DNA from 2 places in the Mesorhizobium sp. M1027 genome. Region 2 is predicted to be linked to the other one. Evidence: predicted binding sites of a transcription regulator. Region 2 holds the regulator's gene; the other holds the start of a gene.
What was found. Region 2 encodes LexA, which represses DNA repair genes until DNA is damaged. Its sites were predicted from a motif close to TGTTCNNNNTGTGTTCNG; they were not measured.
Positions count from the first base shown of each region.

Region 1: parE (DNA topoisomerase IV subunit B) is a predicted target of LexA. The motif match lies at 2,386-2,403, and genes of this name have one in related genera.

Region 1 is NZ_JAMYMW010000001.1:526,080-531,868, forward strand. It holds gene NKH50_RS02520 (DUF2336 domain-containing protein) at 1-95, shown strand, start outside; gene parE (DNA topoisomerase IV subunit B) at 264-2,315, opposite strand; gene NKH50_RS02530 (GGDEF domain-containing protein) at 2,590-3,759, shown strand; gene gcvP (aminomethyl-transferring glycine dehydrogenase) at 3,832-5,789, opposite strand, start outside.
Region 2 is NZ_JAMYMW010000001.1:728,351-734,139, forward strand. It holds gene NKH50_RS03475 (ComEC/Rec2 family competence protein) at 1-873, shown strand, start outside; gene lexA (transcriptional repressor LexA) at 867-1,601, opposite strand; gene kynU (kynureninase) at 2,057-3,304, shown strand; gene NKH50_RS03490 (hormone-sensitive lipase) at 3,401-4,231, shown strand; gene NKH50_RS03495 (molybdopterin molybdotransferase MoeA) at 4,239-5,444, opposite strand; gene moaC (cyclic pyranopterin monophosphate synthase MoaC) at 5,444-5,789, opposite strand, start outside.

The DNA.
Region 1 (5,789 bases), 200 kb from region 2:
CCGCGGGCGATCTCGCCGGGCTGATCAAGTCGATCCATCTCGACGCGTTGCGCGAGAACGCGCGCGGGCACGCGCTGGCGATCGCGGCTGCCTAAAGCAATTCCAGGAAAACTGTGAAACGGTTTTCCGTCCGGAATTGCTTCAGAACAAAAGAAAGAGCGGTTCGGCGTTTCCGTGAACGCTGAACCGTTCCAGGCCTCGTCCTTCGCGAAAATATCCGGATCGCAACAACCGCCGTCTGTGGCTCACCTGGCAGAAGACGCTCAGATATCCAGCACTTCCGTCTCGGCGAATTCCGCGCGTTCCTGGATGAAGCGGAAACGGGCCTCGGGCTTGGTGCCCATCAGTGCGTCGACAGCATCCTTGGTCGCCGCCTCGGCGTCGATCACATCGACCCTGAGCAGCGTGCGCTTTCTCGGGTCCATGGTGGTTTCCTTGAGCTGGGCGGCCATCATTTCGCCCAGCCCCTTGAAGCGGCCGATTTCGACCTTACCGCGCCCGGTGAATTCGGTGCGCAGGAGTTCGTCCTTATGCGCGTCGTTGCGGGCATAGCCGACCTTGCCGCCTTGGCGGATCGAGTAAAGCGGCGGCACCGCCAGGTAGAGATGGCCGCCGCGGACCAGGCTTGGCATCTCCTGGTAGAAAAAGGTGATCAGCAGCGAGGCGATATGGGCGCCGTCGACGTCGGCATCGGTCATGATGATGACCCGGTCGTAACGCAGGTCCTCGTCGCGATATTTCGAGCGCGTGCCGCAGCCCAAGGCCTGGATCAGGTCGGATATCTGCTGGTTGCCAGCAAGCTTGTCGCTGCCGGCACTGGCGACGTTGAGGATCTTGCCGCGCAGCGGCAGCACCGCCTGGCTGGCGCGGTCGCGCGCCTGCTTTGCCGAACCGCCGGCCGAATCGCCCTCGACGATGAAGAGCTCAGCGCCGGCGGCGGCATTCTGCGTGCAGTCGGCGAGCTTGCCGGGCAGGCGCAGCTTGCGCACCGCACTCTTGCGCGACACTTCCTTTTCCTGGCGGCGGCGCACCCGTTCGTCGGCGCGCGCGATCACCCATTCGAGCAGTTTCGAGGCCTCCTGCGGATTGTCCGCCAGCCAGTGGTCGAACGGGTCGCGGATGGCGGTTTCGACGATGCGGATCGCCTCGATCGTCGCCAGCCTGTCCTTGGTCTGGCCGACGAATTCCGGTTCGCGGATGAACACCGACAGCATGCCCGCCGCCGAGATCATCACATCCTCGGAAGTGACGATCGAGGCGCGCTTGTTGCCGACCAGATCGGCGTAGGCGCGCAAGCCGCGCGTCAGCACGTTGCGGAAGCCGGCCTCATGCGTGCCGCCTTCGGCGGTCGGAATGGTGTTGCAATAGGAATTGATAAAACCGTCGCCGCCGAACCAGGTCACGGCCCATTCGAGCGAGCCGTGACCGCCCTGCTTCTCGCTCTTGCCGGCGAACATTTCACGGGTCACCTGGAATTCGTCGCCGAGCGAGGCTTTCAGATAGTCCTTGAGGCCGCCCGGAAAATGGAATTCTGCCTTGGCCGGCGTCGTGTCCTTTTCCTTGATCAGCGAGGGATCGCAGGTCCAGCGGATTTCGACGCCGCCGAACAGATAGGCCTTTGACCGCGCCATGCGGTAGAGCCGCGCCGGCTCGAAAGCAGCACCCTTGCCGAAAATCTGCTCGTCTGGATGGAAGCGGATCTTCGTGCCGCGCCGGTTATGCACGTCGCCGAGCTGCTCAAGGCCGGTCACCGGAACGCCTCGTGAGAAGCGCTGGCGATAGAGCTTGCGCCCAATCGCGACCTCGACCTCGAGATGGTCGGACAGCGCGTTGACGACGGAAACGCCGACACCGTGCAGGCCGCCGGACGTCTCGTAAACCTTACTGTCGAACTTGCCGCCTGAATGCAGCGTCGTCATGATGAGTTCGAGCGCCGGCTTCTTGAATTTCGGGTGCGGATCGACCGGAATGCCGCGGCCGTTGTCGGTGACTGACAGGTATCCGTCGGCGGAAAGCTCGACATCGATGAAGGTCGCATGGCCGGCGACCGCCTCGTCCATCGAATTGTCGATGACCTCGGCGAACAGATGGTGCATCGCCTTGTCGTCGGTGCCGCCAATGTACATGCCCGGGCGGCGGCGCACCGGCTCCAGCCCCTCCAGCACCTCGATGTCGGCGGCACTGTAACTCTCGCTGGCGTCGCGGGGCGCCGGCCGCTTCGCCGCCTGCACCAGCGGATCGGCCGGGCGCGCGGCGGCGCGAGCAGGCTGAGGCTGCTTGTCCAATTTGGCGAAAAGATCGTTGTTGTCGTCCATGCCGGTCCTGGATTCCGATGCTGCGAATCACCACCCGATACTGCCACGCTTTTCGCGGGCAGGCGACGGAGGTTCCTGTTACGTTCGAGGATAGAGCCTCTTACTGCAAAACCATTCGACAGCCAAGCGGCGGAAATGGGGTCGAAGCTTGGAGCATCGACGCTTTGTAAACCTTGTCCGAAGGTTACGCCGGAAGACTGGCTGAAAAAACGGTATTTGCGGACTGTCGCTGACCTAGAATGCAGCGGAACGCTCACGAGGCTGTCGCTTACGCATGTTGGATTACAGTTCGCTCCTGCTCGCGGCGGCGCTGTCGGGCACGTGCCTTAGCATCACAATGTTTGCGATCTGGTTCACCGCGCCACAGGCACGCTTTGTGCTGACGGTGGCGTGCGGCATTCTCGTGCTCGTCGCACATGTGGTGCTGTTCTGGCATTACACCAGGGATCCAAGCGCCTGGCTCTGCCAGATCGTGCTTGCGCTTCTCAGCCTCGGTTTCCTGATTATCTGCCTGTCGGCCATGCAATATCTCGGCATAGGCGATTACAGGCGCGCCATCTTGCCGACCTTGGTTGCGACGGCTGTTTGCGCGGGCGCGACGTATCTCGGGTTTGATGGTGTCGGCTTCATCGTCACCTACGCGACGGTAACGGCGCTGCTCTCGCTCATCGGGGTGATGTTCTGGATTGAGGGTGGTCACGATCGCCGGATATTGCTGGTCGTCTCGTTCCTGAGCGGCGTCTGTGCGCTGTCGTTCGGACTTTGCGGCGCGGTCCTGCTGGTCAAGGGGCAATGGGTGCTGGGTGTTGCGCCCGACAATTGGGCCGAGCGGGTGAATTCCGTCGTAGCCGTCGCCTGCATGACCGGGCTCGGCGCATTGACGCTCTCCCTGCACCATTTGCAGGCGCAGATCGAATTGAAGGCCGAGACGATGACCGATCCATTGACCGGGCTGATGAACCGGCGGGCGTTGACGGCACTCTACGGCGAGCGGGTCTTCGGCCCGTTCATGTCCGTCGCCATGTTCGACCTCGACCATTTCAAGAGAACGAACGACGTTTTCGGTCATCCGGTCGGCGACCAGGTTCTGCGCCGCTTTGCCGCTGTCATCAGGAAATACGCCAGGACCGGCGTCGACGCGTTCCGGTTGGGCGGCGAGGAGTTCGTGCTCGTCATGTCGCGGATGACGGAAGAGAAGGCCTATGACATTGCGAGCAAGATCAGCGTCGCCTTCGGCACAGAAGTCGTGGCCACACAACTTGGTCCGTTGCGAAGCACAGTCAGCGGCGGCATCGGCTTTGGCGGAACAAACGGCACCGGTCTCGACGATGTGCTGGCCGAAGCCGACGCAGCACTCTATGCGGCAAAGCGCGCCGGGCGAAATCGCGTCGTCGTTCGGGACCGGGCGAGCAAGGCCGACGGGCCGGCCTTGCGTTCTGCCTGATTGGGGTTTCTATCTTCTTGTTAGACCCATGATCTTGTCGGAAAACCGGATTCCACTTTTCGGAATCATGATCTATTCCGCCGCACCCAGATATTCCGACAGCGGCGGGCAGGAGCAGACAAGGTTGCGGTCGCCGGCGACATTGTCGATGCGTGACACCGGCGGCCAGTATTTTGCTGCCGTATCGGCATCGCCGGCGGGGTAGGCCGCCTCCAGACGCGAATAGGGATGTGTCCACTGGCCGGCCAATGCCTCGGCGGCGGTGTGCGGAGCGTTGACCAGAGGATTGTCGGCCAACGGCCATTCGCCCTTCGCCACCTTGGCTGCCTCGCCGGCTATGGCGATCATCGCTTCGCAGAAACGATCCAACTCGCGCTTGGGCTCGGATTCGGTCGGCTCCACCATCAGCGTGCCAGCGACCGGGAACGACATGGTCGGCGCGTGGAAGCCATAGTCGATCAGCCGCTTGGCGATATCGTCGACGCTGATGCCGGCGCTGTCCTTGAGCACGCGGGTGTCGAGGATGCATTCATGCGCGACGCGTCCGTTGCGCCCCTTGTAAAGCAGGGGGAAATGCTCGCCAAGCCGCGTCGACACATAGTTGGCGGAGATGATCGCCGTCTCGGTCGCCTGCTTCAGGCCGGAAGCGCCCATCATGCGAATATACATCCAGGTGATCGGCAGGATCGAGGCGCTGCCGAACGGTGCCGCCGCCACGGCATGGACCGAGCCTTCGGTGACGTGGCCGGGCAGATGCGGCTTCAGATGCGCCTTGACGCCGATCGGGCCGACGCCGGGGCCGCCGCCGCCATGCGGGATGCAGAAGGTCTTGTGCAGGTTCATGTGGCAGACGTCGGCGCCGATATCGCCGGGACGGGCGAGGCCGACCAGCGCATTGAGGTTGGCGCCGTCGAAATAGACCTGGCCGCCATGGCTGTGGACGAGGGCGCAAAGGTCGCGCGCGCCTTCCTCGAAGACGCCATGCGTCGAGGGATAGGTGAACATCAGCGCCGCGAGATTATGCGCATGCTCGGCCGCCTTGGCCTGCAGGTCGTCCATGTCGATATTGCCGTCCTCGGTGCAGCGCACAACGACGACGCTCATGCCGGCCATGGCCGCACTTGCCGGATTGGTGCCATGCGCCGAGGAGGGGATCAGGCAGACGGTGCGATGGCCTTCGCCGCGTGACAGATGATAGCGGCGAATGGCGAGCAGCCCGGCATATTCGCCCTGGCTGCCGGCATTGGGCTGCAGGGTCACCGCGTCGAAGCCGGTGATCTCCGCCAACCAGCCTTCCAGCTCGTCGATCATGGCGCGATAGCCTATCGAATGGTTTGCCGGCGCGAAGGGATGCAGGTTGGCGACATCAGGCCAGCTCACTGGCATCATTTCGGCGGCGGCGTTGAGCTTCATGGTGCAGGAGCCGAGCGGGATCATGGCGCGGTCAAGCGCCAGGTCCTTGTCGGCCAGCCGGCGCAGGAAGCGCATCATGTCGGTTTCCGAGTGGTTTTCGCGGAACACGGGCTGGGTGAGGAACTCCTTGCCGCGCGGTTTTCCTGGCATGGAACTGCCGGCGGCAACGCCGGCCTTGGCGCCGAAAAGTGCTGCGATCGCCTCCAGATCGGCTTCGGTGGAGGTCTCGTCGAAGCTGATGCCGACATGGTCGGCGTCGATGACGCGCAACAGGCGGCCCGTCTTTTCTGCGGCGGCGGCAATCGCGCCGGCTCTGCCCTTCACTTCCACAGCCACCGTGTCGAACCGGCTTTCGCCGACCACCGAAACGCCCGCTGCCTTGAGGCCGGCAGCCAGGCGGTTGGCCAGCGTGTGGACGCGGCCGGCAATCGCCTGCAGCCCGGCAGGGCCATGCCAGATCGCGTAGGCCGTCGCCATGTTGGCGAGCAGCGCCTGTGCGGTGCAGATGTTGGAGGTCGCCTTGTCGCGGCGGATATGCTGCTCGCGTGTCTGCAAAGCCAGGCGATAACCGGGACGGCCCTTGCTATCCGTCGACTGGCCAACGAGCCGGCCGGGCA
Region 2 (5,789 bases):
TCACTGGTCGTCATGCCCTTCGCCGTCCTCAGTGCGCTGGCGATGCCGTTCGGCGCGGATGGGCCTTTCCTATACGTGATGGGCAAAGGGCTGACGGCGATGATCGCCCTGTCCGGGTGGATCTCCGAGCGCTCGCCGATCGATGCGGTCGGACTGATTTCGCTGAGATCTGTCCTTTTGGTGACGATCGCCCTCGTCATTGCCAGCATGGCGACGACCTGGTTGCGGCTCGCGGCACTTCCTTTTGCGCTCGCCGGCTTGCTAACGACAACGCAGACGCGCGTACCCGACGTATTGATCTCGGAGGACGCACGGCTGGTCGCGCTGCCGATCGGCAGCGGTGAGCTCGCCGTCAACCGGGCACGCCCGAATGAGTTCACGATCGACAACTGGAAACGCGCGCTCACATCAGAGGCTATCGTCGCGCCGGAAACACCTGGAAAGAACGATCCGCAATTCGACATTGCCGATCCGGCCGACCTACCGCCGGGCATGCCGTTCATTTGCACGGACGGTCTCTGCCTCGCCAGGCATCCATCCGGCGCGATCATTGCGCAAGCCAAGGACCGCGATACCGCACGGCCAGCCTGCGCCTTCGCCAGCTTGATCGTCATCGACGACGCCACCGCCCATAATCCCTGCTACTACGACCGGCTGGTCCTCGTCGTCACCAAACGGCAACTGGCGCGCGCGGGAAGTGCGGCCGTCTATTTCGATCCACAAGCGGCAACACGCGCCGAAATCCGCTTCGCCGTCGAAAAATCATACCGGCCCTGGCACGTGCAGCGGAAATTTTCACGCGCGGCGCGCGGCCTGCCGCCATACCGCAGAGCCGACAATCCAAAAGCCGGCACCAAGGGCGCAACTCAGTAGCGGCGGATCAGCCCAACGAGCTTGCCCTGCACCTTGACCCTGTCTGGTCCGAAGATGCGCGTCTCGTAGGCCGGATTGGCGGCCTCCAGGGCGATCGAGGCGCCCTTGCGGCGGAACCGCTTCAGCGTCGCTTCCTCCTCGTCGACCAAGGCCACCACGATCTCACCGGGGCTCGCCGTATCGGCGTTGCGGATGATCACCGTGTCGCCGTCGAAAATGCCAGCCTCGATCATCGAATCGCCTTTGACCTCGAGCGCATAATGCTCGCCGCCCATGATCATATCCGGCGGCACCGAAATCGAATGCGTCTGGTGCTGGATAGCATCGATCGGCACACCAGCGGCGATGCGGCCCATTACCGGGATCGAAACGGCGGCGACGACATCGTCGTCATTGCCGGCTGCAGGGACGCGCGACGATGTGGGCTTGCCCTGCCGAGGGGCACCTTGCCCAAGACTGCCCTGGATGACACTCGGCGAGAACTTGCGTGCCGCATTGAGGCCGGGGGCGATCGAGTCAGGCAGGCGTAGTACCTCCAGCGCACGGGCCCGGTTGGGCAAACGGCGAATGAAGCCGCGCTCCTCCAGCGCCGTAATCAGTCGGTGGATTCCGGATTTGGAAGCCAGGTCGAGCGCTTCCTTCATCTCGTCGAAGGACGGTGGGATACCGCTTTCCTTCAACCTTTCGTGGATGAACATAAGCAGTTCGTGTTGTTTGCGTGTCAGCATAGCGACCCCCAACAGAATCAGAAAACAAACCCAGAACAGACACTATCTGTTCCAGTTGTGTTCCGCAACTGTTTAAAGTTTAATGAATGCGTTAAGGCTCGGGAAACAAACGACGTCCCCTACCGGCGTACCGTATTTTCGCCGCCGCGAGCCTCATCGCCTTGATTCTGCTTTCGTTTGCGCCGTTCTGGCCTCCTAGAAGGCGGTACTGGCATCGGCCGTCGGTCGGCAAAGGGCACGGAAGTGAACCCCTATCGACTGTGCGGTTTGGTCAATGCGCCGTGAACGAAACGAACTCAAAACGCCAACCTCGGGCTAACTCCAGGTTTCCACCGCCTGGTCAGGCTGCTTCTCGCCGGTGGAGCCTTGCACGCGCAACCAGGTAATAGAAGAACAGAAGAACAGTTGATGCGTGTCCGGCGTTGCGTTGGATTTTTTGGGGGAGCAGGCAAATCATGACGGGAATTCCCGATCTCGTGGCCGTAAAGGCGATGGATGCCGCGGATCCGCTGGGCGCGATGCGCGACCGCTTTGTCTTGCCGCAAGGAGTGATCTATCTCGACGGCAATTCGCTAGGAGCTGCTTCACGTGCCGCTTTCGATGAATTGTACAAGGCCGCGACCGAAGAATGGTCGCATGATCTCATCCGCGCATGGAACACGGCCGGCTGGTTCAACATGCCGCTTGAACTTGGCGACCAGCTAGGGCGCCTGATCGGTGCCGCGGTCGGCCAGACGGTGGTCTGCGATACGACGTCGGTCAACATCTACAAGCTGCTGCACGCCGCCATGGCCATGCGACCGGAGCGGCAGGTCATCGTCGCCGAGGGCGATAGTTTTCCGACAGACCTCTACATGGCTGAGGGTGTGGTTTCGACGCGAAAAGATGCGCTGCTGCGCCTCTCGGGGGTCGACGCGCCGACCATCGAAGAGCTGATCGACGAACGCACCGCGGTGGTGCTGGTCAACCACGTCAACTACAAGTCGGGCGAACTGCGCGACATGCCGACGCTGACGCGCAGGGCTCAGGAAGCCGGGGCGATGATCGTCTGGGATCTCTGCCACACCGCCGGCGCGATGCCAGTCGAGCTCGACAAGGCAAACGCCGATTTTGCCGTTGGCTGCACCTACAAATATCTGAATGGCGGCCCGGGCGCGCCTGCCTTCATCTATGTGGCTGAGCGGCATCTTTCCGACATCCAGCAGCCGCTCACCGGCTGGTGGGGCCATGCACGGCCCTTCGCCTTCGAGCCAGGCTATGCGGCCGGCACCGGCATCCGCCGGTTTCTGTGCGGCACCCAGCCGGTCCTGTCGATGCGCACGCTGAAGGGCGCGCTCGACATCTGGAACGATGTCGACATGACGGCGGTGCGCAAGAAGAGCATCGCGCTGGCGGATCTGTTCATCGAGCTTGTCGAGGCAAAGTGCGGCACTTACGGGCTCACGCTCGAAAGCACGCGCGATGGGGAAAAACGCGGCAGCCAGATTTCATTCATGCATGAGCATGGCTACCAGGTCATGCGCGCGCTGATCGAACGTGGCGTGATCGGCGATTTTCGCGCGCCATCGACCATGCGCTTCGGCTTCACCCCGCTCTATGTCGGCTATGCCGATGTCTGGCAGGCCGTCAAAGTGCTTGAGGATATCCTGCGCACCGGTGCGTGGAAGGATGCGCGCTTCGCCATCAAAGCAGCTGTCACTTGAGATTGATGCGAGAGCTGGAATCGTGAGGCTGGCGACGACGTGCCGCGCGATGCTCACGGCTAGGTTGCAAGGCCATATTGCCAGGGAGGGCGCAGGGTGTTCGAACGTCACATTGCCGATTGGGACAACGCCTATGCCAACGGCGCCAACATAGCCGGCAGCGATCGCTGGCCGGCGGCCTGGATCGAGTCCGCGCGGGTTTTCCGCGACGTGCTTTCGACCGAGGGCAGGGCGCGGCTCGACATGGCCTATGGCGACAACCCACGCAACCGGCTCGATCTTTTCCTGCCGGCCATCAAGCCCAAGGGACTCGTGGTGTTCGTTCATGGCGGCTACTGGATGGAATTCGACAAGAATTTCTGGTCGCATCTTGCCGCTGGCCCTGTTGATCGCGGCTATGCGGTGGCGATGCCGTCCTACACGCTCTGTCCGCAGATACGCATTGGCGGAATCGTCAAGGAAGTCGGCGCGGCGATCGGCAAGGCGGCGGCGATGGTCCCAGGGCCGCTGATGCTGACCGGGCACTCGGCCGGCGGCCATCTTGTTAGCCGGATGGTTACGGCGACGACGCCGCTGGCGCCCGAAGTCGTCCGGCGCGTTCGTCACGTGGTGTCGATCTCGGGGGTGCATGATTTGCGCCCGATCATGCGCACCGGCATGAACAAGACGATCGCGATCGATGAGGCCGAGGCGCAGGCCGAAAGCCCGGTGCTGCTGCGCCCGATGGACAAGGCCCGCCTGACCTGCTGGGCCGGCGGCGGCGAGCGCGCCGAATTCCTGCGTCAGAGCGCGTTGCTGGCCAACATCTGGATCGGCCTGGGTACCGCGACCAGCTCGGTCGTCGAGCCTGACCGGCATCATTTCAACATCATCGACGGTTTGGCCGATCCAGACCATCCGCTGACCCGGACCTTGATCTCGGAGTGAGGCAGGTTCAGCGTAGCATCAGCACGTCGCAGGGGGAGCCCGCCGCCGCGGCAGGCGCGAACGGCGCGCGAACGATCAGCCCGTTGGCATCGGACAGCATTTTCAGCATCGAGGAGTCCTGGATGCCGAACGGCGTCGCCACGAGCGTACCGGCGTCATCTATGACAACAGCCCGCACATAATCTTGCCTGAGATCGTTGGCCGGCATGGCAGCACCGAGCCCTGCCCGACGGATATCCTGCTGAAAGGCGCGGCCGCCGAGCCGGGCCAGCAGCGGCTTCAGGAAGAGCTGAGCACACACCAGACTCGCCACGGGATTGCCGGGCAGGCCGATGCAGCGAATGTCGCCCAGCCGCCCGAACATCAGCGGCTTGCCCGGTCGCATGGCGATCTTCCAGAAATCGAGCGTCATGCCTTGCCCGGTCAGCACGTCATGGACGAAGTCGTGGTCGCCGACCGAGGCACCGCCCAGCGTGACGATGACGTTCGCGCCAGCCTTCACGGCCTTTTCAACCAATGCCGCGATCGCCTCCCTGCGGTCCGGCGCGATACCGAGGTCGAGCGCCAGCGCACCGACCGACTGTGCGGCGGCAGCGACACCATAGGCGTTGGAGGAGATGATCTGGTCAGGGCCAAGCTCGCTGCCCGGCGGCAGCAATTCGTCGCCGGTGGCGATGATGGCGACCAGCGGCCGTTTGACCACGCCGACCTCGGGGTGGTTGGCCGATGCCGCCAGCGACAAGGCGGCCGAATCGAGCAGGCGGCCTTTGGGCAGCAGGACATCGCCCTTGGCGAAATCGAGCCCAAGGCGGCGGATGTTGCGTCCCTGCACCGTCGGCTCTGTCACTTCGACCTTGCCGCCGCCGAGGTCGCGGACGTTCTCCTGGATAACGATAGTGTCGGTGCCTGCGGGAAGCGGCGCGCCGGTAAAGATGCGCACGGCCTGCCGCTGCTGCACCGTTCCGGCAAAGCCGCGTCCGGCCGGCGCCATGCCGATCACCGAAAGGCTTGCCGGTAGGGACGCGATGTCGGCCGCCCGCACGGCATAGCCGTCCATGGCGGAGGCGTTGAACGGCGGCTGGGTGCGGAGCGCCACAACCGGCTCCGCCAGCACGCGGTCGGCGGCATCCAGCAGCGCGACACGTTCGCCCGGCAGCGCAACTGCTCCGTCCAGCAGGCGCTCGAGCGCCTCGGCAACTGGGACCAGCGCCATTAGCGGCCTGCCTCGGTGGCCCCGGTGATCTTGTAGTCGCCGGATTTGCCGCCGGTCTTTTCAACCAGCCTGATGCCGGAGATGACCATTGCGCGGTCGACCGCCTTAGCCATGTCGTAGATGGTCAGGCAAGCGACCGAGACGGCGCTCAGGGCCTCCATCTCAACGCCGGTTTTGCCGGTGACGCGGGTCAATGCTGTGACCTTCAGGCCGGGCAAAGCTGCGTCCGGCTCGATGTCGACAGATATCCTGGTCAGCAGCAGCGGATGGCAGAGCGGGATCAGTTCATGCGTCTTCTTGGCCGCCATGATGCCGGCAATGCGCGCGGTGCCCAGCACGTCGCCC